Linked DNA regions of Alloacidobacterium dinghuense. The protein of the gene in region 2 interacts with the protein of the main gene of each other region in a pairwise test. Links are inferred from orthologs where the notes say so. Each region holds a gene or a part of one and is shown on either strand. Other genes may lie near its edges.

Evidence for each region.
Region 1: the proteins of leuS (region 2) and ligA interact in binary tests that used the Escherichia coli proteins (3 or more experiments, as listed by UniProt). The link is inferred for Alloacidobacterium dinghuense from one-to-one orthologs.

What each region holds. Positions count from the first base shown.
Region 1 is NZ_CP060394.1:4,838,215-4,849,403, forward strand. What follows is about bases 2,678-5,661. They hold ligA (NAD-dependent DNA ligase LigA), read right to left. Parts: upstream 5,199-5,661; coding sequence 3,156-5,198; downstream 2,678-3,155. Other genes in these bases: H7849_RS20155 (VWA domain-containing protein), read left to right, coding at 2,678-3,145; H7849_RS20165 (metal-dependent hydrolase), read left to right, coding at 5,423-5,661. In the rest of the region: H7849_RS20145 (RluA family pseudouridine synthase), read right to left, coding at 1-948; H7849_RS20150 (alpha/beta hydrolase), read right to left, coding at 972-1,886; more of H7849_RS20155, read left to right, coding at 2,093-2,677; more of H7849_RS20165, read left to right, coding at 5,662-6,484; H7849_RS20170 (YncE family protein), read right to left, coding at 6,485-7,498; H7849_RS20175 (M23 family metallopeptidase), read left to right, coding at 7,604-8,782; H7849_RS20180 (5'-3' exonuclease), read left to right, coding at 8,834-9,742; H7849_RS20185 (DUF6580 family putative transport protein), read left to right, coding at 9,979-10,524; H7849_RS20190 (glycosyltransferase family 87 protein), read right to left, coding at 10,551-11,189. UniProt on the Escherichia coli protein: DNA ligase that catalyzes the formation of phosphodiester linkages between 5'-phosphoryl and 3'-hydroxyl groups in double-stranded DNA using NAD as a coenzyme and as the energy source for the reaction.
Region 2 is NZ_CP060394.1:3,139,429-3,150,829, reverse strand. The notes cover bases 7,672-10,867. They hold leuS (leucine--tRNA ligase), read right to left. Parts: upstream 10,527-10,867; coding sequence 7,872-10,526; downstream 7,672-7,871. Other genes in these bases: H7849_RS12870 (deoxyribonuclease IV), read right to left, coding at 10,534-10,867; H7849_RS12880 (hypothetical protein), read right to left, coding at 7,672-7,872. In the rest of the region: gltX (glutamate--tRNA ligase), read right to left, coding at 1-244; H7849_RS12910 (hypothetical protein), read right to left, coding at 296-553; H7849_RS12905 (M14 family metallopeptidase), read right to left, coding at 628-2,460; ispF (2-C-methyl-D-erythritol 2,4-cyclodiphosphate synthase), read right to left, coding at 2,484-3,092; ispD (2-C-methyl-D-erythritol 4-phosphate cytidylyltransferase), read right to left, coding at 3,114-3,839; H7849_RS26840 (alpha-galactosidase), read left to right, coding at 3,967-4,740; H7849_RS26835 (alpha-galactosidase), read left to right, coding at 4,700-5,329; guaA (glutamine-hydrolyzing GMP synthase), read right to left, coding at 5,381-6,931; more of H7849_RS12880, read right to left, coding at 6,940-7,671; more of H7849_RS12870, read right to left, coding at 10,868-11,401.

The DNA.
Region 1 (11,189 bases), 1.7 Mb from region 2 along the record:
TGACGCAGACAACTCCAGCAATTTACCGGTACGCGGATGCGCAAATGCAAGCTCTGCCGCGTGAAGGAAATTGCGGTCGAGCGCAATTGCGTCTTCACCTGATGAGGGTCGTTTATTCTTCGCCGGAACACCGATTTGCGCTGGCGCACCGTAGAGCGTGTCGCCAACCACGGGATGTCCAATGGAAGCCATGTGCACGCGAATCTGATGGGTGCGGCCTGTCTCAATGCGCACGCGCACCAGCGTGAAGGGACCGAACTTTGAATCGATACGCTTCACAGCTTCATAGTGTGAAATCGCCATGCGACCGCCGGTAGCGCGGCGTGTGGTCATGCGCGTTCGCCGGATCGCGTCGCGGCTGATTGCTGCATTGATCGTTCCCGCATCCTGCTTCAATGAGCCATGCACCAGCGCGATGTAGGTCTTGCGCATCTGACGGCGCGAGAACATCTCTGCCAGCTTCAGATGCGCCGCGTCGTTTCGTGCGATGATGATGAGCCCGCTCGTCTGCTTATCGAGCCGATGCACGATACCGGGACGCAGTTCGCCGCCGGTCGACGAAAGCTGCCGGTAATGATGCAGCAAGGCATTCACCAGCGTGCCGCGATTTCGCGCATCGTCTGTCGCGCCCGATCCGGCATGCACCATCATGCCCGCGGGTTTGTTCACGACGGAGAGATCGTCGTCCTCATATAGGATGTCCAGCGGAATCGCCTCGGCTACGGCTCGCAGCGGAGGCAGAACGGGCTCACCGTGCACCTCCACGACTTCACCACCGCGCAGTTTGAGCGAAGCCTTCCCCGGTTTGCCATCAACCACGACACTTCCCTGTGAGAGCAGCGTTTGCACGCGCGAGCGGCTCACACCTTCAAGCTGCGTTGCAAGCCACGCGTCCAGGCGTTTGCCCGTAGCTTCCGATGAAACAGAATAGGTGGCACTCTCCGGCATGATCTGACTGATTTTACAGGCTGCTATGGCTGCGGCTTGCCCGGGCCATCCAGTCCCGGAGGCCAGAATGGATAGTTCGGCGCTGCAGGCGGCATGGGCGGCGCGTCGGTTGGCAACCAGTTTTCATGAATCAACCAGTTGCGCAGCAGCAGCGGCCAGGTTGCCAGCTCGGGAATTGATCCGCACAAGCCGCAGCCGTGATCCGCATAGTCGTAGATGTGAAGCTCTACCGGAATATGGGCGCGTTCCAGAGCGCGATAAAGATCGAGACTGTTTTCGACCGGCACCGTAGGATCACCGGTTGTCGCGAAGAGGAAGGTCATCGGCGTCTGGGCGTTCACGCCGAGCTGGTTGGAAAACTTCTGCTGCATTTGCGCGTACGGCATTTCACCGAGCAGATTGTTCATTGAGCCGGTATGAGCAATCGGCGGCTGCATACTGACCACCGGATACGAGAGGATCATGAAATTCGGCCGCGCATCCGTCTGGTCGATGGAGTCAGATTTTTCCGGCAGCGGCGGAGCATCGTTGCCATGCACGCCCAGCGTCGAAGCAAGGTGCCCGCCCGCTGACGATCCCCACACGCCGATGCGGTTCGGGTCGATACCGTAATCGGCTGCGTGCGATCGCACATAGCGCATGCCGCGCATGCCGTCCTGAATCTCAACCGGATATTGATACGGTGCCACGCGGTAGTCGAGAACAAAGGCAGTTACACCCTGCGCATTCAACCAGCGCGCGTACTGGATTCCCTCGTGCCCCATCGATACGTGGGCATAACCACCGCCGGGAATTACCAGCACAGCGGTGGTCGTCGATTTGGTCTGCGGCGGGAACGCGTACAGGCGAGGCTTATCCGCCTCGGTATCGCCGCGCGCTCCGGGCGCGCCGTTTGGCCAAAGAGGAATGGCAGGGGGCAGGCTCTTGAGAATCTCCAAGGGCGAAGGTGCTGCTGTCTGTGCGGCCGCTGGAATGGATGACGCTGAAAAAAGGGAAGTAAGAAGCGCGAAAGAACAGAGGGAGAGAATCTTCATCCGCGCCAGTATACGTGGCTTGCCCAGTCACATGGGATTGCACGCCGTATCCCCTCGCTGTCTGATCTTGGTGACCCTTTCAGCTGCCATGTAGAATGACGGCAGCCACAATGAAGACGGTCCTTGCCTCAAAGTTTCTCCTGCCTTGCGTGCTTGCAGCTGGTTTTCCTTTTTCTGTTGCGACTTTTTCCCGGGCGCAATCACAGACGGCACCTGCCCCGACTCCGCCGCTTGCGCAGACGCAGCCTGCCATTCCCGCGAAATCGGCTGGGCAACAGCCGAACGGTCAGCCGCCAAATGGCCAGCAACCGGGCGATCAGCAATATACGATCACGGCGACAGCCAACGAAGTCGATCTCGTCTTCACGGTCACGGATAAGCACGGCCGCTTCATCAAGGACCTGCAGCAGCGCGATTTCGCCCTGCTTGACGATCAGAAAGCCCCAGCGCAGGTTTACAGCTTCACCCAGCAGACGAATCTGCCCCTGCGTGTCGGGATTGTGATCGACACCAGCACTTCCATTCGGCAGCGCTTCTCGTTTGAGCAGCAGGCGGCAGCGGAATTTCTCTTCAAGAGCATCCAGCCGAGGTCGGATAAGGCCTTCGTGATGGGCTTCGATGTCACACCCGACTACAAGCAAGACTGGACCAACAATCTCGACCTGTTGAACACCGGCATCAACGCTCTGCGCTCGGGCGGCGGCACCGCGCTCTTTGATGCAATCTACTCGGCATGCCGGGATAAGCTGCTCGACGCCTCTCGCGGACAGGAACCCGTACGTAAGGCTATCGTGCTCGTTTCCGATGGCGACGACAACCAGAGCCACGCTTACCTGACCGATGCCATCAAGGAATGCCAGCGGGCTGAAACCATCGTCTACGCCATCAGCACCAACGTGAGCCCGAGCCGCGACCGCGGCGACGACACGCTCACGAAAATTGCAGAAGCCACCGGCGGCCGCGCATTCTTTCCCAAGCGCATGGAAGACATGTCACTGAATTTTGCGGACATCGAAGACGAATTGCGCAGCCAGTACGCGCTGGTTTACAAGCCTGCGGACTTCATCGCAAACGGAGCCTTTCGAACGATCTATCTTTTCTGTCTCGACCGGCGATACACGGTACGCGCGCGTCAGGGCTACTTTGCGCCAAAGTCGCAATAGCGACGATTAGCTATCTGCCATTGAGCAGCTCCAGCAGCTTCGCCTCGTCAATGACGGGGACCTTCAGCTCTTGCGCTTTATCCAGCTTCGAGCCAGCTTCTTCGCCTGCAACAACGTAGCTCGTCTTCTTGCTCACTGAACCAGACACACGTCCGCCTGCGGATTCAATCTTCGCCTTAGCGTCTTCGCGGGACAGGGTCGGCAGCGTGCCGGTCAGCACAAACGTCAGGCCTTCCAGTTCTGAAGACTTCTTTCGCTTCTCAGCCGTGAACGTCAGCCCGGCGTCGCGCAGATGTTCCACGAGCCGCCGGTTCGTCTCTTCATCGAAGAACTCGCGAATCGCCTGCGAAACACGCGGCCCCACTTCGTTCACGCGTTCCAGCTCCTCCTGCGAAGCAGCCATCAGCGCGTTCATCGATCCGAACTCCTCGGCAAGCAACTGTGCCGTACGCTCGCCGATAAAGCGAATCCCCAGGCCGTATAGCACGCGATTGAGCGGAGCCTTCTTCGACTGCTCGATTTCTTTGAGCAGCGTTCGCGCCGTCTTTTCACCAATGCGTTCCAGGGACAGCAGCTTCTCTTCGTCGAGCTTGTAGAGTTCGGCAATGCTGCGCACCATTTTTCGATCAAGCAGCTGGTTTACCACGGCCTCGCCCAGCCCTTCGATATTCATCACGCCACGAGAGGAATAATGCAGCAGGCTTTCCCGCAGACGCGCCGGGCAATCGGCATTTACACATCGATAATCGGCCTCGCCTTCCGCGCGAACGATTTCGCTGTTGCATTCAGGGCAATGCGTGGGGAAGTGAAACGTCGTGTGCCCACGCGAATGTTCCGTGTCCTCGACGACTTCCACCACTTTCGGAATCACATCGCCGCCGCGCTCGACCTTGACCCAGTCGCCGATCTTCAGACCCAACTCCTCAATAAAATCGGCGTTATGCAGCGTCGCACGGCTGACCGTTGTTCCGCCAATCACCACAGGCCTAAGCCATGCCACCGGAGTCAGCTTGCCTGTGCGGCCCACCTGCACCTTGATGTCCTCAACCTGTGTCGTTCCAGCACGCGCCGTGAATTTATAGGCTACGGCCCAGCGCGGCGCGCGACCGGTATACCCGAGCCGTGCCTGCAGATCCGTTGAGCTGACTTTGATGACGACGCCGTCAATTTCGTATCCCAGATCCGCGCGGTGTTTCTCCGCGCGATCCACAAAGCCCATCAGCTTGTCGAAGCTGTGAATCGCCTCGCGATGCGGATTCACGCGGAACCCGGCCGCAGTCAACGCGTCCAGTGCATCGCTCTGCTCGCTGAAGATGGTCTCGCCTGTCGTTGTCAGTGCAAAGTAGGCATAGAAATCAAGCCGGCGTTGGGCAACGATATTCGGCTCGAGCGTGCGAATCGTGCCTGCGGCATAGTTGCGCGGGTTTGCCGCCGGGGCAAGTCCCTGCGCTTCGCGTTCTTCATTCGCTTTCACAAAAGCCTTCAGCGGCATGACCACCTCACCGCGCACTTCGAACATAGGCGGCAGCTTCGCCTTGCGCAGCTTTGCCGCAGAAACGGAAAGCGGGACCGAACGAATCGTGCGAACATTTGTGGTCACATCCTCGCCGATCGTTCCATTGCCGCGCGTCAGCCCGCGCGCCAGCTGCGCTGAACCATCCGGCCCCTCCTGATAGAGAAGCGCCATCGAAAGGCCATCCAGCTTGTACTCGCAGACATAGCTGATCTCGACACCTTCGCCCACGCGCTCACGCACGCGGCGGTCCCAATCGCGCAGCTCCTCTTCGCTGGTCACGTTGTCTAGCGAGAGCATCGGACGCGAATGCGCGACCTTCGGGAAACCTTCTTTGGGTTTGCCGCCTACGCGCTGTGTCGGCGAATCGGGTGTGATCAGCTCCGGATGCTCTTTCTCAAGCGCCTGCAGCTCGCGTACCAGAACGTCGTATTCGGCGTCTGAAATCTCAGGAGAATCCATCACATAGTAAAGGTGCTCATGATGCCGTATCTCATCGCGCAATGCTTCAATCCGGTCAGCTGCGGTGCTTTTGGTCATGAGGAAGATTATAGAAAGCAGAAAGGCAACTAAGGAGCGGCTAGCGATAAAGCGGTCTGCTGGTGATACGGTCAGCTAAGAACCTGTCAGCGAACTGCTCTTTTTTTCTGAGGTGTAAATCAAGGAGCGTTTTTGCTGACCGCTTTATCAGCTGACCGGACTTACGCTGACCGCCTTTTTGCTGACCGCTCCTCAGCCCTGTGTTACGTTGGCTTTTCGAGCCTATGGAACCCGTCACACACTTCCTGACCGGAGCCTGCCTCGCCCGCTCCGGTTTCAACCGCAAGGCAGCCTATGCAACGCTCGCCATGACACTGGCGGCCGAAGCCCCCGATCTCGATGTCTTCTGGGCCTTTCGCGGCCCGGTTGCCGGATTCGAGCATCATCGCGGCATCACGCACACTTTCATCGCCGCGCCTTTCATCGCCCTCATTACGGTGGCTGTTGTGTGGATGATCCACAAGATCCGTAAGAAGCCGCCGCAGGCTCCGGTGCGTTGGGGCCTGCTCTGGTGCTTTGCCCTGATTGCCCATCTCAGTCATCTGCTGCTTGATTTCACCAATAACTACGGTCTGCGTCCGTTCTTTCCGTTTAATCCGCGATGGTATTCGTGGGATATCGTCTTCATTTTCGAGCCGCTCATGTTCGCCGCGCTTTTGCTGGCGCTGGTTCTGCCGTGGTTCTTTGGTCTTGCCGACCGCGAGATCGGCGCGAAACGCGTTAAGTTTCGCGGACGAGGCTGGGCGATTGCCGCGTTCGTCTTTATTGCTTTGCTCTACACCGTGCGCAACGCGGAACACGCGCACGCGATCAACCTTGTCCGTAATTCCAGCGTTATCAATGCGCCTATCCTGCGCGTCTCCGCTGAGCCCGAGCCGATCAACCCATTCCTCTGGCAGGCCATCATCGAAACCGCAGACTTCTACCAGCGCGCTGCCGTGCACACGCGCTCAGATCAGATTGAACTCGACCCATCTGAAGATGTGTTCTACAAGCCGCCCGTAACCATGGCCACCCTCGCGGCAAAGCGCTCCTTGCTGGGCCGCGTCTATCTCGACTGGGCACAGTGGCCGGTGGTTGAAGACAAAGGCGCGATGCCACCACCGGGCTACAATATCGATCCGCCCGACCCTAACTGGCACACGGTTCAGTTCCGCGATCTACGCTTTGATTATCCCGTCCTCACGCGGAAAGCGAGCGACTCGATCCTCTCCGGCTGGGTCTACGTCGGTCCGCAAAATGAAATCGAAGGCATGTTCATGAGCGGCAAGGAACAAAAGGATTAATTATCGAGATGCAGCAATCGCCAGCCCGTTCGTATCGACAATTCCCGGAATGGCTGTCGTCTGAAACGTCGAGAGGTCAATCTTCACCAGCCCGCCGTCGCGGGCCTTCGTCTCGGGATTGAAGAGCCCCGCCGGAATGCGAACATTCGAGACCCACGCATGCTTTCCGTCCGCATCGAGAGCAGCGAGCAACGGACTCCCCGTTTCAATCCGGTGTGCCACCGCGCCTGTTTTAGCATCGATGACCAGCACCACTCCATCCAGAACCGCTGGAGCAAGAATCCAGCGTCCATCCGGCGTTACCGAAGGATAGAAAATCTGTCCCACATCAAGATGGCCGAATTTCGTCACGCCGGTGAGCCTGTCGGGTTCAAGCATCAGCAGCTCACTTTTTCCCGACACGATGAGGTGGTGCCCATCAGCAGTCCACGCCAGCCCACGCGGAGATCCGGTCGCAATACATACCTTCATTTTCCCCGCCTCAGGATCGATACGGCAAACCTTTCCCTCGGTCGTGAATGCAAACAGCGCCGAGCCATCTGCATTGAAGATGAAGTTATGCACTCCGGGCGGTAGCGGAAAGGTCCGCAGCACGGCGCCAGACGCTGCATCGAAGACAACCATACCGGCATTGCCTTCTTCCGCATTCGTGAAAAGCTCTTGAAATTTTGGAGGCCGCAGCTTCAACCCATGTGGGGCCGTGAATCCCGCAGGCAGTTTGAAGCGGGCGCGCACGACACGCCGCTCCAGATCGAGAACCGAAATCGTCGTCCCCGGAGTTCCCGCCTTGTGATTCGCTTCAAGCAAGCCGAAGTTCGAGACATACGCTGTCCGCCCGTCCGGAGTCAGTTCGATCTCATGCGGCTTCTCACCTACGGCGATTGCAGTCGGGTGTGACGGATCCGCAGCCGGAAAAACCAGCACCTTGCCGGGGCCTTCCTGAACGACGGCAATCGTCTGCCCATGCAAGGTGAGGGTGAGTATCCCGGCGATCATGCTGTAGAAAATTCGCACCGCTGGTTTATACCACGCCCAGATTATCGAAACGGATGCATATAGTATGGTGCCAATTCCTTAAGGGTCCCGAACACACGCCTATCTCTGCTGTAGGAGAACCGAATGCCGAAGATTCGCGCCCTCTTGTGCACCGCGCTGATGCTGACTGCAATTGCCTTTCACCTGAACGCCGGACACAGTGAAACAACCCAGGACCTGATGCCCTTGTTGCTGACGGTGCATGATGCGCCGGTGCCATTCACCGGCTCCGACGGCCATGTTCACCTTGTGTATGAGCTGTGGATGGCGAACTTCTCGAGTGGTGAAGCAGATATCGAAAAGGTTGAGGTTTTGGGCGACGGCTTGGTACTCCAGACGCTTGACCGGAACGCGACTGCGAGCCGGTTGCAGCCTGCGGGCAAGCGCGAATCTGCCGGAGCCATTACCGGAGGTGCGCAATCGCTGCTCTTTCTTGATGTCATTTTGCCTGCCGGCGCTTCGATCCCGAAGCAGCTTACGCATCGAGTGCAAGCGCACTATGCGGCCGCGCCTCCGGGACATCAGGACTTCAGTGAAACCGGCGGCGCAACCACCGTGGACCGCCGAGAAGTTGCGCAGATCGGACCGCCACTCAGCGGAGACAGCTACATCTCGGCCGATTCCTGCTGCGACGCAACGCGGCATACGCGCGCTGCTCTACCCGTCAACGGCAATGTTTATGTCGCGCAGCGCTATGCCGTCGACTGGGAGCAGCTCGACGCGAACAATCGCATCTACGCCGGCCCTCGTGAAGAGCTGAAAAGCTACACCATCTTCGGCAAGCACGTCCTTGCGGTTGCAGATGCCGTTGTCGCTGTCGTCGTGAAAGGTCTTCCCGAGCAGGCACCCGGAAAGTATCCAACGGACTTACCTCTCGATCAGGCCGACGGCAATGCGATCATTCTCGACCTGGGACAACACCGCTATGCGCTCTACGCGCATATGCAGTCAGAAAGCATTCACGTGAATCGCGGCGACAAGGTCAAGCTGGGTCAGGTCATCGGGCTCGTCGGAGATTCAGGCAACTCGGTCGCGCCGCACCTGCATTTCCAGCTGATGGACGGCGAGCTATCGCTGGCATCCAACGGACTGCCCTACGAGATTAAGGACTTCAAGGTGACTGGACAGACTCCGGGCACGAAAGCCTTTGATGAGGCGGAGGAAAACGGAACGCCACTCGCGATTACTCCTATCACGCCGCCGCACGAGGTCAAGAAAGCGTTGCCGCTCGATCAATTGATCATCTCCTTCGCGCAACATTAGTCAGTTGATCAAGCAACCATCTATCCGCTACGGTTGTTTCGGAGCTTTCTCTTGAAGATCCACCTCGTCGACGGCACCTACGAGTTGTTCCGCCACTATTTCGCCCTGCCTTCAGCGAAAGATGCCGCCCGTCGCGAAGTGGCCGCAGTGCGCGGCGTAGTCGCGTCAGTGCTGGGAATGATCAGTGACGGAACGACGCACATCGCGGTTGCCACTGATCATGTCGTAGAATCGTTCCGCAACGCACTATGGCCGGGATACAAAACCAGTGAGGGCGTACCAGCCGACCTGTTATCGCAATTTCCGCTGCTCGAAGAAGTGCTCGCCGCCGCCGGTGTCGTTGTATGGCCGATGGTGGAGTTTGAGGCCGACGATGCGCTGGCGGCCGGAGCAGCCCTTGCCGCGCAGGATGCGCGAGTCGAGCAGGTCATCATCTGCACTCCGGATAAGGACCTCGCCCAGTGTGTGAGCGGCACGCGCGTTGTGCAGCTGAACCGGCGGACCGGGGCTTTAAGCGATGAAACAGGTGTGATCCAGAAATTCGGGGTCACGCCCGCGTCCATTCCCGACTATCTTGCACTGGTCGGCGATTCGGCTGACGGCTATCCCGGACTGCCGGGCTGGGGCGCAAAGTCATCCGCCGCGGTGCTCGCCAAATTCCTTCATCTTGAAGCCATCCCTGCCGACAGCAGCGAATGGAAGGTGAATGCGGCAAGCGCGAGCGTGCTGGCAGCCACGCTTGTCCGTGAACGCGAGCGCGCGCTGCTTTTTCGAACACTCGCTACCCTTCGCACCGACATTCCGCTCTTCAGCAACGTGGACGAACTGCGTTGGGCTGGGCCAACCGCCGGTTTTACAAAGATCGCGGAACGATTAGACGCAGTTGCCACCGAAAAGGGGAAGGCTCCGAAGCGTCGACCTCTGACTCCGCCAACTCTGAATTCCACGACTCGCGAATAGAGCGTACTTTCTTTCGGAATCGGGGGACGCCATGGCCGCGATACAAATCTGCCGCACCAGGCCTGGTGAATCGGACGAGTGTGAGACTTTGTGTTGACGGGGGCATTGTGTGGTTTGACCGGGGTGAACTGAATTCTTCCTGAAGGCCAAATTTGCTGGAATCGCCTTGCAGTCGCTAGGAATCATGCTCAGGAACGTGAAATAATGAGACTCTTAAGACTTGCCGAGGTGAGAGAATGTCCGCTTATCTACTGATTCTGTTTGCGATTCTGAGCCGCGTTGCCGTGGCCTCGCATCATAGCTGGCTCAACTTCACAGCCATCGGCGCATCGTTGCTCTTCTTCGGCGCTCGCCGTCCGTTGCGTCAGGCAATTCTGCCCGTCGTCGCGCTCGCTGCGCTTGATTACTACATGACGGTCTATGTCTACAGCTATCCGTTTGCGGCGCAGGACTATCTCATCACCTGGGGCTGGTATGCGGCGGTGATCGTCCTCGGCCATCTGCTGCTGCGCGAGCGCCGTTCCGCAGCGCGCGTCGCGACCTCAGTCGTTCTTTCCTCCACTTCGTTCTTCCTGGCCAGCAACTTCGCCGCCTGGACCGTGCTGCGCGGCTACTATCCCCACACCTTCAGCGGACTGATGACCGCCTACGCCGCCGGGTTGCCGTTCTACAGAAACGACCTGCTCTCCACCGGACTGGTTGCCGGATTAGCCTTTGGACTGCCGGCACTGGTCGAGCATTACCGCGCGCAGGCGGACATCTCCGCGCACAAAGCCGCGTAAACCAGCTACGCAGGCAGCAACGAGTTTTATGAAATCTCGATCATCTCGGATCGGATTAGTCTGCACGTCACTCCGAGGAACAACAGTGACGCAGCCACGACGATAGCCGGCCCTATAGTGCGCGGCCCCCAGAAGCAAAACAGTGCAGCTACAGGAGACAGAAGAAACAGAGCCATTGGCTTGATCTGCGGAAACCAGCTGTGTACCGCCAGAATGGCAGGCATTGCCAGAATCCAATCGAGTGCATTAGTGTGGGGCGCAGTGAGCAGAGCACTAAAAATACAGAGCGGCATTGCCAGATCGAACGGCAGTCGATTGCAGATGTACCAGATGATCGACAAAACAAATAACCCCCCAAGTACAACTGCGATCTCCGGATGCTCCGTCCAAAAGAAAGCCGCATAGAAATTCGGCATCAGCGTGGGGTGCCCGCTCATATTTTTCTGAGGAATGTTCAGCGCACCCCAGTAGAGTGAAATCCAGCCCGGTTGGACTGCGAAGTTGATGGCCACCAACACTGCGGCTGAGAGTAAAAACCCTTTCAGTTCCTGACGATACTGTTTGCGGAAAAGCAACAGCGGTAAAAAGATCAGGAAATGAAACTTGCAAAGACATAGCCCGAGAGCAACGCCAGCCAGAAAATGACGATCGTTTCTCCAGCAGGC
Region 2 (11,401 bases):
CTTCATCCCAGTCGAGGCCGATCCAGCGCATGCCTTCGAGAATGCCTTCGACCATCTCTTCAGAGGAGCGTTCGAAGTCGGTGTCTTCAATGCGCAGGATAAAGGTTCCACCGAAGTGGCGCGCGAAAAGCCAGTTGAAGAGGGCAGTGCGAGCGCCGCCTACGTGGAGATAGCCGGTAGGGGAGGGCGCGAAACGGACGCGGGGGGTGCTTCCAGTGTCTGACATCTTTGAATGAAGGTTCACTCTTGATGCTACGAGACTCCGCGCCGCTTCGCAAAATGGCCGGGGGGTTCGTTAGATCTGTGGAGGATAGTTGGGTACTGGGTATGCGTTTGGATTTGGCGGCATAACCTTCCACGGGGAAAAAGCGAGAACGTACAGCAGCACAAGGTTGACGATCGGTACCACCATAAGAATGCCAAGAAACGGCGGAAAGCCTGCTTTCTTGAAGATCATCCAGTAAGGAATAACAACGATGAGCGAACCGATGATGATGAAAAGGGGCAGAAAAACCATCATGGCTTGCAGGGCGTGTAACTGATGCTGATCCATTGGAGTGCCTCACAATGTGAATTTCGCATCAGCTTAGCTGATTGCCTTGCAGGGCGGCAACGCAAAACGTGTGCCTACTTTTCGAGTGGCAGGCCGTCGAGTTTGGTAAGACGCCCGACAGGGTAATCGCCCACATGGTTCGCGGCGTACCAGGGTGAGTGCTCGTAGAAGAATTCGAGGCGCTCCGATGGATTGGCGGCGAACGGCGGATCATTCTCAATCTTGCGCTCGAATTCGGCCTTAAGCTTCGGGTCCTTCTCCATCATTTCGCGGGAGAGCTTTTCGAGCACATAGGCTTCACCATATTCCTTCTGCTCGAAGCTCGGATCGAAGAATCCCCAGGCAACGGCAGAGTCAGGGCCTTGCGGTTCGAGCCACTCGATGACGACTTTCGATAGCCGTTGATTCAGCGGGACGACAACGGAGCCCGCCGGATATGTCATTGTTTTGGTTACGAATTCACAGCTGCCGAACTTGCCCGGCTGACCGCCGCCTTCTCCGGGGAAGAGAGGATGGCGGCCCTCAAAGGGAGGGCCTTGCCACTGCATGCCATTGCAGTGGTAAGTTTCTACCTGACCGCTCCACTCCGCGGTTGTGCGCTGCATTTGCACCTGGTGTGCGCTCAGAACATCGATCACATGAGTCCACTGGCGCGGGATGATGTACGCCGCTGGAGGAACCGTCGACGCGGCAACCTTGAATCCGGAAGCCAGCGGCAGTGAGACATCCCAGGGCTCATGAGAGTAGCTGATCCACATGGCTCCAGAGACTTCGCTGAGCTGGCGCGTGTATTTGTATCCGCGAAAAAGAAATGGCGTTGTCTGGCCGTTCCATGCGACGGAGAGCGGGAACTGCACATTGCTGAGCGGGTGCGCGCCGAGGCGAGAGGCATCCGCGTCGGCATCTGCGTTCAGTTGGATGAGCTTGGCGGCGTCGCGATTAACGACTTCCATCAGAGCGCGCAGGATCTCGTAGTTTCCGGTGACGCGCGTTTTATAGTCCTTGAGCATGTGCAGTTCGACGAGCATGCCGGGACGGTTTTCGAGGATCATGTATCCGGTTGAGAAGCGCGGCGGGTTGTCGTTGAAGGCCAGGCCTTTTGCCGGATCCGTGTCGTCAATCAGAGTGATGTAGGTGGGCGAAGCGAGGTGGCCGCTGTCATCGACGGATTTCGTGAGGTATGGCGTAACGGTGTCGTCGATCCAGCGCGCAGTGGGGCCATAAATATTGGGGCCGTCGTCGATAGTGAAGGTGACGTCGTACTGATAGTCGGCGCCGTCGGTTACGTGATCGTCGACGAAGAAGTCAGGCAGCCACTCGTGGAACATCTTGAGGAAGGCGCGGGTCTCGGGTGCGTCGGCTTTGAGGTAGTCGCGGTTGAGATTGAGGTTCGTGCCGTTGGCGCGCCAGCCCATTTCTTCGGGGCCGTTCTGGTTGATGCGATTGTATTTCGAGCGCTGCTCATGGCCGTCGGCATTGTAGATCGGGATGAAGACGAACACGGCATCGTCGAGCAGATGCTGCTGCGTTTTGGTGATCACCATATCGCGCAACAGTGCGAGGCAGGAGTCTTTGCCGTCCATCTCACCGGCATGGATGGAGTTCTGCACGAGCACGACAGGGCGATGCGCAGCGTGAATGGCAGATGGATCGAAGACGCTGTCTTTCGACGCGATCACGATGTCAAGGTCGCGGCCTTCACCGGTTTCTCCGAACTTTTCGATTTGCACGGTGTTTGGCGCTGCTGACGCGACGCGCTGAAGGTACGCCATCGTTTCGGCGTAGTCAGGAGTGGTCCGGTAATCGGATTTTTCAGCGGGTGTGAGCCAGTCGGACTTGCTCTGCTGCGCCTGTAAAAGCGGCGCAGCGGCAAAGATGAGAGAGGCAAGAGCAAGCATCCGGTTCATGCGTTCTCCGTGGCTGGTTGGCTCTAGGTTATGTCTTCGGTGTCGAAGGTCTTCTTGCGTTCCGGAGTCCCGTGCACCTGGCTTACGAGGTCCTTGACGACATCTTCCAGCTGTTTCTGGCTTTCGATGACTGCCGTCATGCTCTTGAGCTGTGTCGGATCTTCGACCTGTTCGAGCAATACAGCCGCGTGGGCCTGAGCTACGTGGTCCGCGTTGAGGCCTTCCGGCGTCTTCGCCTTGATGCCGACCGCATTCGGCTTGATGTCGAGCAGTTCCGCCACGCGCTCGCGCATGTCACCGGCGATGGGCCCGATCTTGGGAGCGGCGAGGACGAGCGTTGTATCGACGTTGACGATGCGGTAGCCGGCGTTCTGAATTTCTTCAAGCGCCACGTTCAGAAAAATTGCCGAGTCTGCATTTTTCCAGCGCGGATCGCCGGGCGGGAAGAAGCTGCCGATGTCTCCAGCAGAAACTGCGCCGAGCAGGGCGTCCGTGATGGCGTGAAGCAACACGTCTCCGTCGGAGTGGCCAGCCAGCCCTTCGGGGTGGTCAATGGCAAGGCCGCCGATTTTCAGCGGCACTCCTGGTTTGAAGGCATGTGAATCCCAGCCAAATCCAATTCGCATGTTCATGAGTTGTCTCTTTCTAATGTACTAATGACGCGAGCCCGCCAACTGCTTGAGATGAAACTCCGCGAGATCAAGGTCCCCCGGCTGTGTAATTTTGAGATTCGCGGATGAGCCTAGTACGACTGCCACAGACGCACCAGCCCGTTCGACGATGCTGGCTTCATCGGTTCCCAGGAAGCCGTCGGCCGTGGCTTCGGCGAAGGCGCGTTTGAGCAGGCCATAGTGGAAGCCTTGCGGCGTTTGTGCCTGCACAATGTATTCGCGTGGAATTGTAGCGGTGATGATCGCTCCGTCTGCCGTGCGTTCCACTTGCTTGATCGTATCCACGGCAGGCAGGCCGACGATGGCGGCGTTATGCTTCTCGACTGCTTCGATCGTGCGGATAATGGTGGCCGCGTCTATCAGGGGACGCACTGCGTCGTGCACCAGCACGATATCGTTGTCATCGCAGTGAAGGGTATCCAGCGCATTGGCCACGCTTTCCTGCCGAGTATCGCCGCCAGTCACGATGTGAACCTTATCGGCGAAGCCGTATTCGGCTACCTGGGCCTCCACTCGGTCTCGCTCATTGCTGCGAACGGCCACGTACATGGCGCTCACCTGCGGAACTTGCGCAAAGGCCCGCAGGCTGTGAATAAGGATAGGCACGCCCGCCAATTCAAGGAACTGCTTGGGCGCCGACGGGGCGTGATGGCCTACAGCCATGCGCGTGCCCAGGCCCGCTGCTGGAAGAATGACGAAAACCCGCATAAACATTGGAGTATACAGGAAAGTGTTCAAGTGTTGATCAGCGTCGGAGTGCTGCGGACCAAATGAGCGCGCGGAGGCTTGCAGTACACTGGGACGGCTTGAAGGAAAACGTTCTCCGAGGTTGCCAATGAAGCGTTTTATTCACGGCTGCGCATTCACGCTCACGATGCTTGCGGGAACTTCTCTTCTAGCGCAGAGTCGGGCAGTACTTGCGCCAGTGCCGCCGATGGGCTGGAACAGCTGGGATTCGTACGGTCTGACAATTACTGAAGATCAGTTCAAGGCAAACATTGAGTGGTTCAACAAGCATTTGAAGCGGTATGGATGGCAGTATGTCGTCATCGATGAGGGCTGGTATCTTCAGCACGCCGAGAACGCCGGGACAAAAGGGGCCGACCAGGGCTATACGCTCGATAAAAATGGCAGATATCTGCCCGCTCCCAATCGTTTTCCCTCAAGTGGAGGGGATGCAGGGCTAAAACCTCTTGGTGACTACGTTCATTCGCTGGGGCTGAAATTTGGAATCCATATCATTCGGGGTATTCCGAAAGAAGCAGTGGAGAAGAATCTGCCGATTGCGGGGACGTCGCTTCATGCTGCGGAAGCCGCGAATACTTCCGATCTGTGCCGGTGGAATCCGGACAATTATGGCCTGAAGGCGAATGCAGCGGGGCAGGCCTACTACGATTCGCTGGCGAAGCTCTACGCGAGCTGGGGGCTAGACTTCATCAATGTCGATTGCATCTCGCAGCCGTACGACGCGGATGAAATTCATATGATGAGCGCCGCGCTCAAGAAGAGCGGACGGCTAATTGTGTTGAGTCTTTCTCCGGGACCGACTCCGATTGAGCAGGCAGACGATGTACGGAAAATATGCGCAGCTGTGGCGGATTTCCGATGACTTCTGGGATGTGTGGAAGAAGCCGGATGCGGATGCGAGCGCATTTCCGCAGTCTTTAACTGGGCAATTCGCAAAGTTGGCGCAGTGGTCTGCGCACGTCGAGCCGGGACACTGGCCGGATGCCGATATGCTTCCGCTGGGATACATTGGGCCGAAGCCGGGCTGGGGCGATCCGCGACATACACGCCTGACCGCAGACGAACAGCAGACGCTGATTACATTGTGGTCGATTGCGCGCTCGCCGCTGATCCTCGGTGCGAATCTCACGCAGATGGATACATTCACGGAATTATTGCTGACGAATCCGGAAGTGATTGCGGTCGATCAGCATTCGAGCGGGAACAAGCCGGTGATTCAGACGGATTCCACGGTCGTGTGGACGGCGAAAGGCGCTGACGGAAAGCAGTATGTGGCCGCTTTCAACATCGGCGAGACAGAGCAGGCTCTTTCTTATGACTGGAATGAGCTTGGCCTGTCTGTTGCTAATCATACGCTGCGGGATTTGTGGCAGAAGAAGGACCTGGGCGCGAGCACTGCTTTGAAAGTCACACTCGCTCCGCATGCCTCGGCGCTCTATGTAGTGCAATGAGTGGAGTGCGGTGTCCTCTGCAGTCAGGTTCTTTCGCTCGACGCGCAGTGCCTACTCCCACTCGATGGTGCCGGGTGGTTTTGAGGTGATGTCGTAGACGACGCGGTTGATGCCGCGAATCTCGTTGACGATGCGGCTGGAGATGCGCTTGAGTACGTCATAGGGCAAGGGCACCCAATCGGCGGTCATGCCATCTTCAGAATGCACTGCGCGGATGGCGCAGGTGTAGGCGTAGGTGCGTTGGTCGCCCATAACGCCGACACTCTTGACCGGAAGCAGAACCGCAAACGACTGCCAGATCTGCTGGTAGAGTCCGGCGGCTTTGATTTCGGTGACGACGATGTCGTCGGCTTCCTGCAGTAACGCTACGCGCTCCGGAGTGATCTCGCCGAGGATGCGGACGGCAAGGCCCGGACCGGGGAACGGCTGGCGCTGCAGGATGTCTTCCGGCATCTTCATATCGCGGCCAATGCGGCGGACTTCATCCTTGAAGAGGTCGCGCAGCGGTTCGATGAGTTTGAGCTTCATCGTCTCGGGCAGGCCGCCGACATTGTGATGGCTCTTGATGGTTTGCGATGGGCCTTTGACGGATGAGGACTCGATGACGTCGGGGTAGAGCGTACCCTGCACGAGCCAGTCGACTCCGCCGGTCTGCTGCGCGATGCGATGCGCTTCATCGTCGAAGACGCTGATGAATTCGTTGCCGATGATCTTGCGTTTGGTTTCCGGATCGGTGACGCCGGCGAGGCGCGAGAGAAAGCGTCCGCTGGCATCGACGGCGACGAGGTTCAGGCCGAGCTTCTCGCAAAGATTTTCCTGGACTTTGAAGAATTCGTTCTTGCGCAGCACGCCATTGTCAACGAAGACGCAGGTGAGTCGGTCGCCGATAGCGCGATGTACGAGCACTGCCGCGACCGAGGAGTCGACGCCACCGGAGAGCGCGCAGATAGCGTGCCCATCGCCCACTTTTTCTCGAATGGCGGCGACGGTGGACTTGATAAAGTGTTCAGGCGTCCAGTCCGGCTTTGCTTTGCACACGTTGAAGAGGAAGTTGCGCAGGAGTTCCGTTCCGTGGCGCGTGTGGTGTACTTCGGGATGGAACTGAACGGCCCAGATATTACGGTCGGGGTTTGCGATGCCTGCGACGGCGTTGGATGTTCTTGCGGTGAGATGAAAGCCGGGTGGAAGATCGAGCGCCTCGTCGCCGTGGGACATCCAGACATGGAGATTGACGGGCAGGCCGGCAAAGAGCGGTATAGCCGGATCGACGATAGAGACTTCGGCGTGGCCGTACTCCCGCTTCTCGGCAGAGCGGACTTTGCCACCGAGATGATGCGTGATGAATTGCAGGCCGTAGCAGATGCCGAGGATTGGTTTACCCAGATTTAAGACCGCGGGATCGGCGTTGGGTGCATCAGCATCGTAGACCGAGCAGGGTCCGCCGGAGAGAACGATGCCGATTGGCTTGCAGCTTTGAATCTCCTCAAGCTTTGCCGTGCAGGGCAGGACCACAGAAAAGACATTCTGCTCGCGAATGCGGCGCGCTATGAGTTGTGTGTACTGGGAGCCAAAATCAAGGATGACGATCGACGAGGTATCCACTTATCAGTTTACTTTGACGCTGCGAAAGTTGGGGATGAATTTGACTGCGATCCTTTGAACAAACGCCAGAACTGTATGAAGGCCACCAATCGGGCGACCTGGAAAAAGTCTGAGGCGGCAAGGTACATCAGCGATACCAAGGCCCACCAAATGTAAAGCGGCGCTCCCTGCATAACGGATTCAAAGGGAAGCGGCGTGGCTGAGAAGACCATGGCCAACACGATGAGCGCCAGTTTGATGATGCCCATGACGAGATTCACTTCAACCAGCTTGCCCTTGAGAGGGCCGAGATGCAGGCTGCGATGGAGACTCGTCGCGACTCCGCAGTTTTCGAGAACTACGAGCAGCGGCGCGATCGAGAAAATCCAGCTCAGGAGCGCCCAAAGCGTGAAGATTCCCAACGAAAGGCAGATGACGAGAGCGCAGTAGAGAACGAGGTTCGGCTCCGCGTCCGGAAGCGCGTAATTCGCAGCCCAGTGAATTGCAAGGAACCATCCGACAAAAGTGCCGCCAAGTGCGGCAACACGCAGCAATTGCAGGAAGATGAGTGGCAGTGGCCTCATCTGAAATGTTGAGTCATAGCGTCGCAGAACGAGATTGCGGCCAATGCCGGAGACGATGGCCCATCCCACTGCAAGCAGCGGAAAGAGCCAACTCGCCGTGTGCAGAACGGGCGGCTTGAGCACGGCAATAGCGTCGGCGATCATGACGGCGCCGTGCATCGGGTCCTGGAGCGAGAACTGTTCGATTCCTGTGGTTTCAATCTGGCTGGCTGTTGCAGCCAGGATGCGCGCGCCTTCATAGTAGAGAAGGAGAAGCGCAGGGGCGCCAAAGAGCCAGCGCCATGCGATTTCCAGAACAAGGAGTGAGGGACGCGACCAACAGCCCGCCAGAGTATGAACCAGAGATTGCGTCCCGCGAACCGTTTCCCGAGGCGACATCAGCCCTTCACTACGATGTTAGTGAGCTTGCCGGGAACGACGATCACCTTGACGATCTGCTTGCCCGCAGTGGCCGCCTGCACTCTTGCATCGGCCATTACCGCTGCCTGCGTCGCGTCCTGGTCGGCGTCTGCGGGTACGCTAACTACGGCTCGCAGTTTTCCGTTCACCTGCACAGGAATTTCGATTGTCGATTCGGCCATTTTGCCCGGGTCTGCTTTCGGCCAGGGCTCTTTATTGACTGCGGTGGTCCCGCCAATCTCTCCCCACAATTCCGCAGCGAGGTAAGGGGCAAACGGCGCGAGCAAGAGCACGAGATTCGTGATGATCTCACGTGCTCGGCCGTCGGATTCGACAGCGGCAACGATTGCATCTTCGTGTTCGTTGAGTAGATTCAACAACTCCATGATTGCGGCGATGGAGGTATTGAAGTGCCAACGTCCTGCAAAATCCTGCGTAATTTTGTGAATTGTCTGATGCAGCTTGCGTTCGAGATTCGGTGCGATTGCTGCGTCCAGTTGGGTTCCACTCGCCGTGGTCGGCTGGCGCATTCCCGGAGCTGCCTTCATCACAAAGCGGTAGACACGGCCCAGGAATCGGCTCACGCCTGCAACACCGTCCTCCTGCCAGTCGAGGTCACGGTCTGGTGGCGCGGCAAAGAGCGAGTACATGCGAGTGGCGTCTGCCCCGTAGCGGGCGATCATGTCATCGGGCGAAACCACATTGCCCTTCGACTTCGACATCTTTGCGCCGTTCTTGATCACCATGCCCTGGGTGAAGAGGCGGTCGGCTGGTTCGTCGTTTTTGACGAGCCTAAGATCGCGCATCACTTTGGTCCAGAAACGCGAATAGATCAGGTGCAGAATTGCATGCTCGACGCCGCCGATGTACTGGTCGATGGGGAACCAGTAGTCGATCGCGGCTGAGTCGAATGGTGCTTTGTCATCCTTCGCGCTTGTATAGCGGTAGAAGTACCAGGACGAATCGACGAAGGTGTCCATGGTGTCCGTTTCGCGGCGCGCGGGCCCTCCACACTTCGGGCAGGTAGTGTTCACGAATTCCGGCAGCTTGGCGAGCGGCGACCCACCTTCCTGCGTGATCTCGACGTTGTCGGGCAGGAGCACCGGCAACTGATCGTCAGGAACGGCGACAATCCCATCCTTCTCGCAGTAGAGCATGGGAATGGGCGTGCCCCAGTAGCGCTGTCGGCTTACGCCCCAGTCCCTCAGACGAAAACTGATGGTTGCCTTTCCGAATTTGTTTTCTTCGACGAAGGCGATCATCTTCTGCTGCGCTTCTTTGTTGCCCATCGAGCTGAAATCGCAGGAATTGATCAGCAGGCTGTCTTCATCGGTGTAGGGCAGCGTCGATTCCGTTTCGCCCTTGCCGTCGGCATCCTCCGTGCGCCGCGGCAGAATGACGATGCGCATCTCGATGCCGTACTTTTGGGCGAATTCGTAGTCGCGCTCGTCGTGTGCAGGGACCGACATGATCGCGCCCGTGCCGTATTCGCCGAGGATGTAATTGGCGACCCAAATCGGCAGTCGCTCATTGTTGAACGGATTGACGGCATAGTGACCGGTAAAGACGCCGTGCTTTTCAATCTCGCCGATATCACCGGCCTCGCGTGCCCTCTTTTGCTGCTCCAAGAGCGCGTTTACCTGCTCAGCAAGCTCGGCGTTTGCGGTGGCAAACTCCTTTACCAGCGCATGCTCCGGAGCAAGGATGATGCTGGTCGCCCCATAGATCGTGTCGATGCGCGTAGTGAAGACGGTGATCCTGGCGCCGGTTGTTTTGAGATTTTCAACTGCGGACAAAACGGCTGTGCCCTTGTGGCGCACCTGCTGAAGCTCGTCAACCGGCGTGTGGGTCGCGTCTTCTACTTCGAAGTCGACTTCCGCGCCCTCGCTGCGGCCGATCCAGTTGCGCTGCATGGTGCGCACTTTTTCCGGCCAGCCTTCGAGCTTGTCCAGGTCCTCGAGCAATTCCTGGGCGTAGTCGGTAATGCGCAGGAACCACTGCTCCAGATCGCGCTGTTCGACGATGGTGTCTTCGTGCCGCCAGCAGCGTCCGTTGATGACCTGCTCGTTGGCGAGGACCGTGCAGCACTTCGGACACCAGTTCACTTTGCTTTTCTTGCGATACGCCAGGCCCCGTTCGAACATGCGTATAAAGAACCACTGATTCCAGCGGTAATAGTCGGGCAGGCAGGTGGTGACTTCGTTAGCCCAATCGTAGCTGAGGCCAATACGGTTCATCTGCCGCTTCATGGCGGCGATGTTGGATGTAGTCCAGGCGCGTGGCGGTGTGTTGTTTTTGATGGCCGCGTTTTCCGCAGGCAGACCGAAGGCATCCCAGCCCATCGGGTGGAGCACGTTGTAGCCTTGCATCCACATGTATCGGGCCAAAGCATCACCAATGGCATAGTTGCGAACGTGGCCCATGTGGAGCTGGCCCGAAGGATAGGGCAGCATCTCAAGCACATAGTATTTGGGCTTGCCGCTGGATGCCGGTTCGGCGGCGTAGAGATCAGGTTGCTCGGCCCAGCGCTCTTGCCAGCGCGGTTCAATTTCAGCAGGGGTGTAGCGGACTTCGGGAGAAGCTCCGCCTGTCGCTGCCATTGCAGCGGTTTCTGTGGGCTTGACTGAAGACATACTCCTCTTATTTTACCGATTGTTTACGATTCGCCCTATTTGCTGTTGGTTTGCCCGCTTTCTCTGTTGGATGAACGAGAGACTTGAGCAGGGCAACGTTTTTCTGGTCGTCGTTGGGCTGCTCGACGGGAACCTCTGCGATGAAGGCGCAATGCGCGAATCGCTTATCGTTGAGCAGGCGGCGGAAGGCTTCGACGCCGATCGTTCCTCGGCCGATTTGTTCGTGTCGGTCCAGCTTTGAGCCGCGTGCTGCTTTGGCGTCGTTGGTGTGCCACACGCGGACAGCTTTCGCACCGATAGTCGCTTCGATCTGGCGCGCAGTTTCTTCGTAGCCCTTTTCGGTGACGATGTCGTATCCGGAAACGTGGGTATGGCAGGTGTCAAGGCAGGCGCCGACGGGAGCGACGTTGCGGAGGCGGTGAATGAGTTCGGCTACCTGCTCGAAGCTGCTTCCGAGAGAAAATTCCGCGCCGGCGGTGTTTTCGATCAGGATTTGGAAATCGTTGATCTGCGGGTTGAGTCCGTCGAGCGATTTTGCAATGGATTCCGCTGCCAGCCGCAGGCCCTCTTCGCGAGTGAGGCCGCGCCACGAGCCCGGATGGAGGACCAGATACTCGGCTCCGAGAGCCAGGGCACGCTCGATCTCGCCGTGGAAAGCGGAGATGGACTTGGCTCGGACGACTTCTGACTGACTGCAAAGATTTACCAGATAGCTGGTATGGATAACGAGCGGCCAGCAGTCGTAGTTCTTCCGGAGCTCGCGCATCCGCTCGCAATGGACCTGTTCAAGGCGGGCGGGTCGCCACATACGCGGGCTGGATGAGAAGATTTGAAAGGTGTTGGCTCCAATCTGGTTGGCGCGCTCAGCCGCGTTG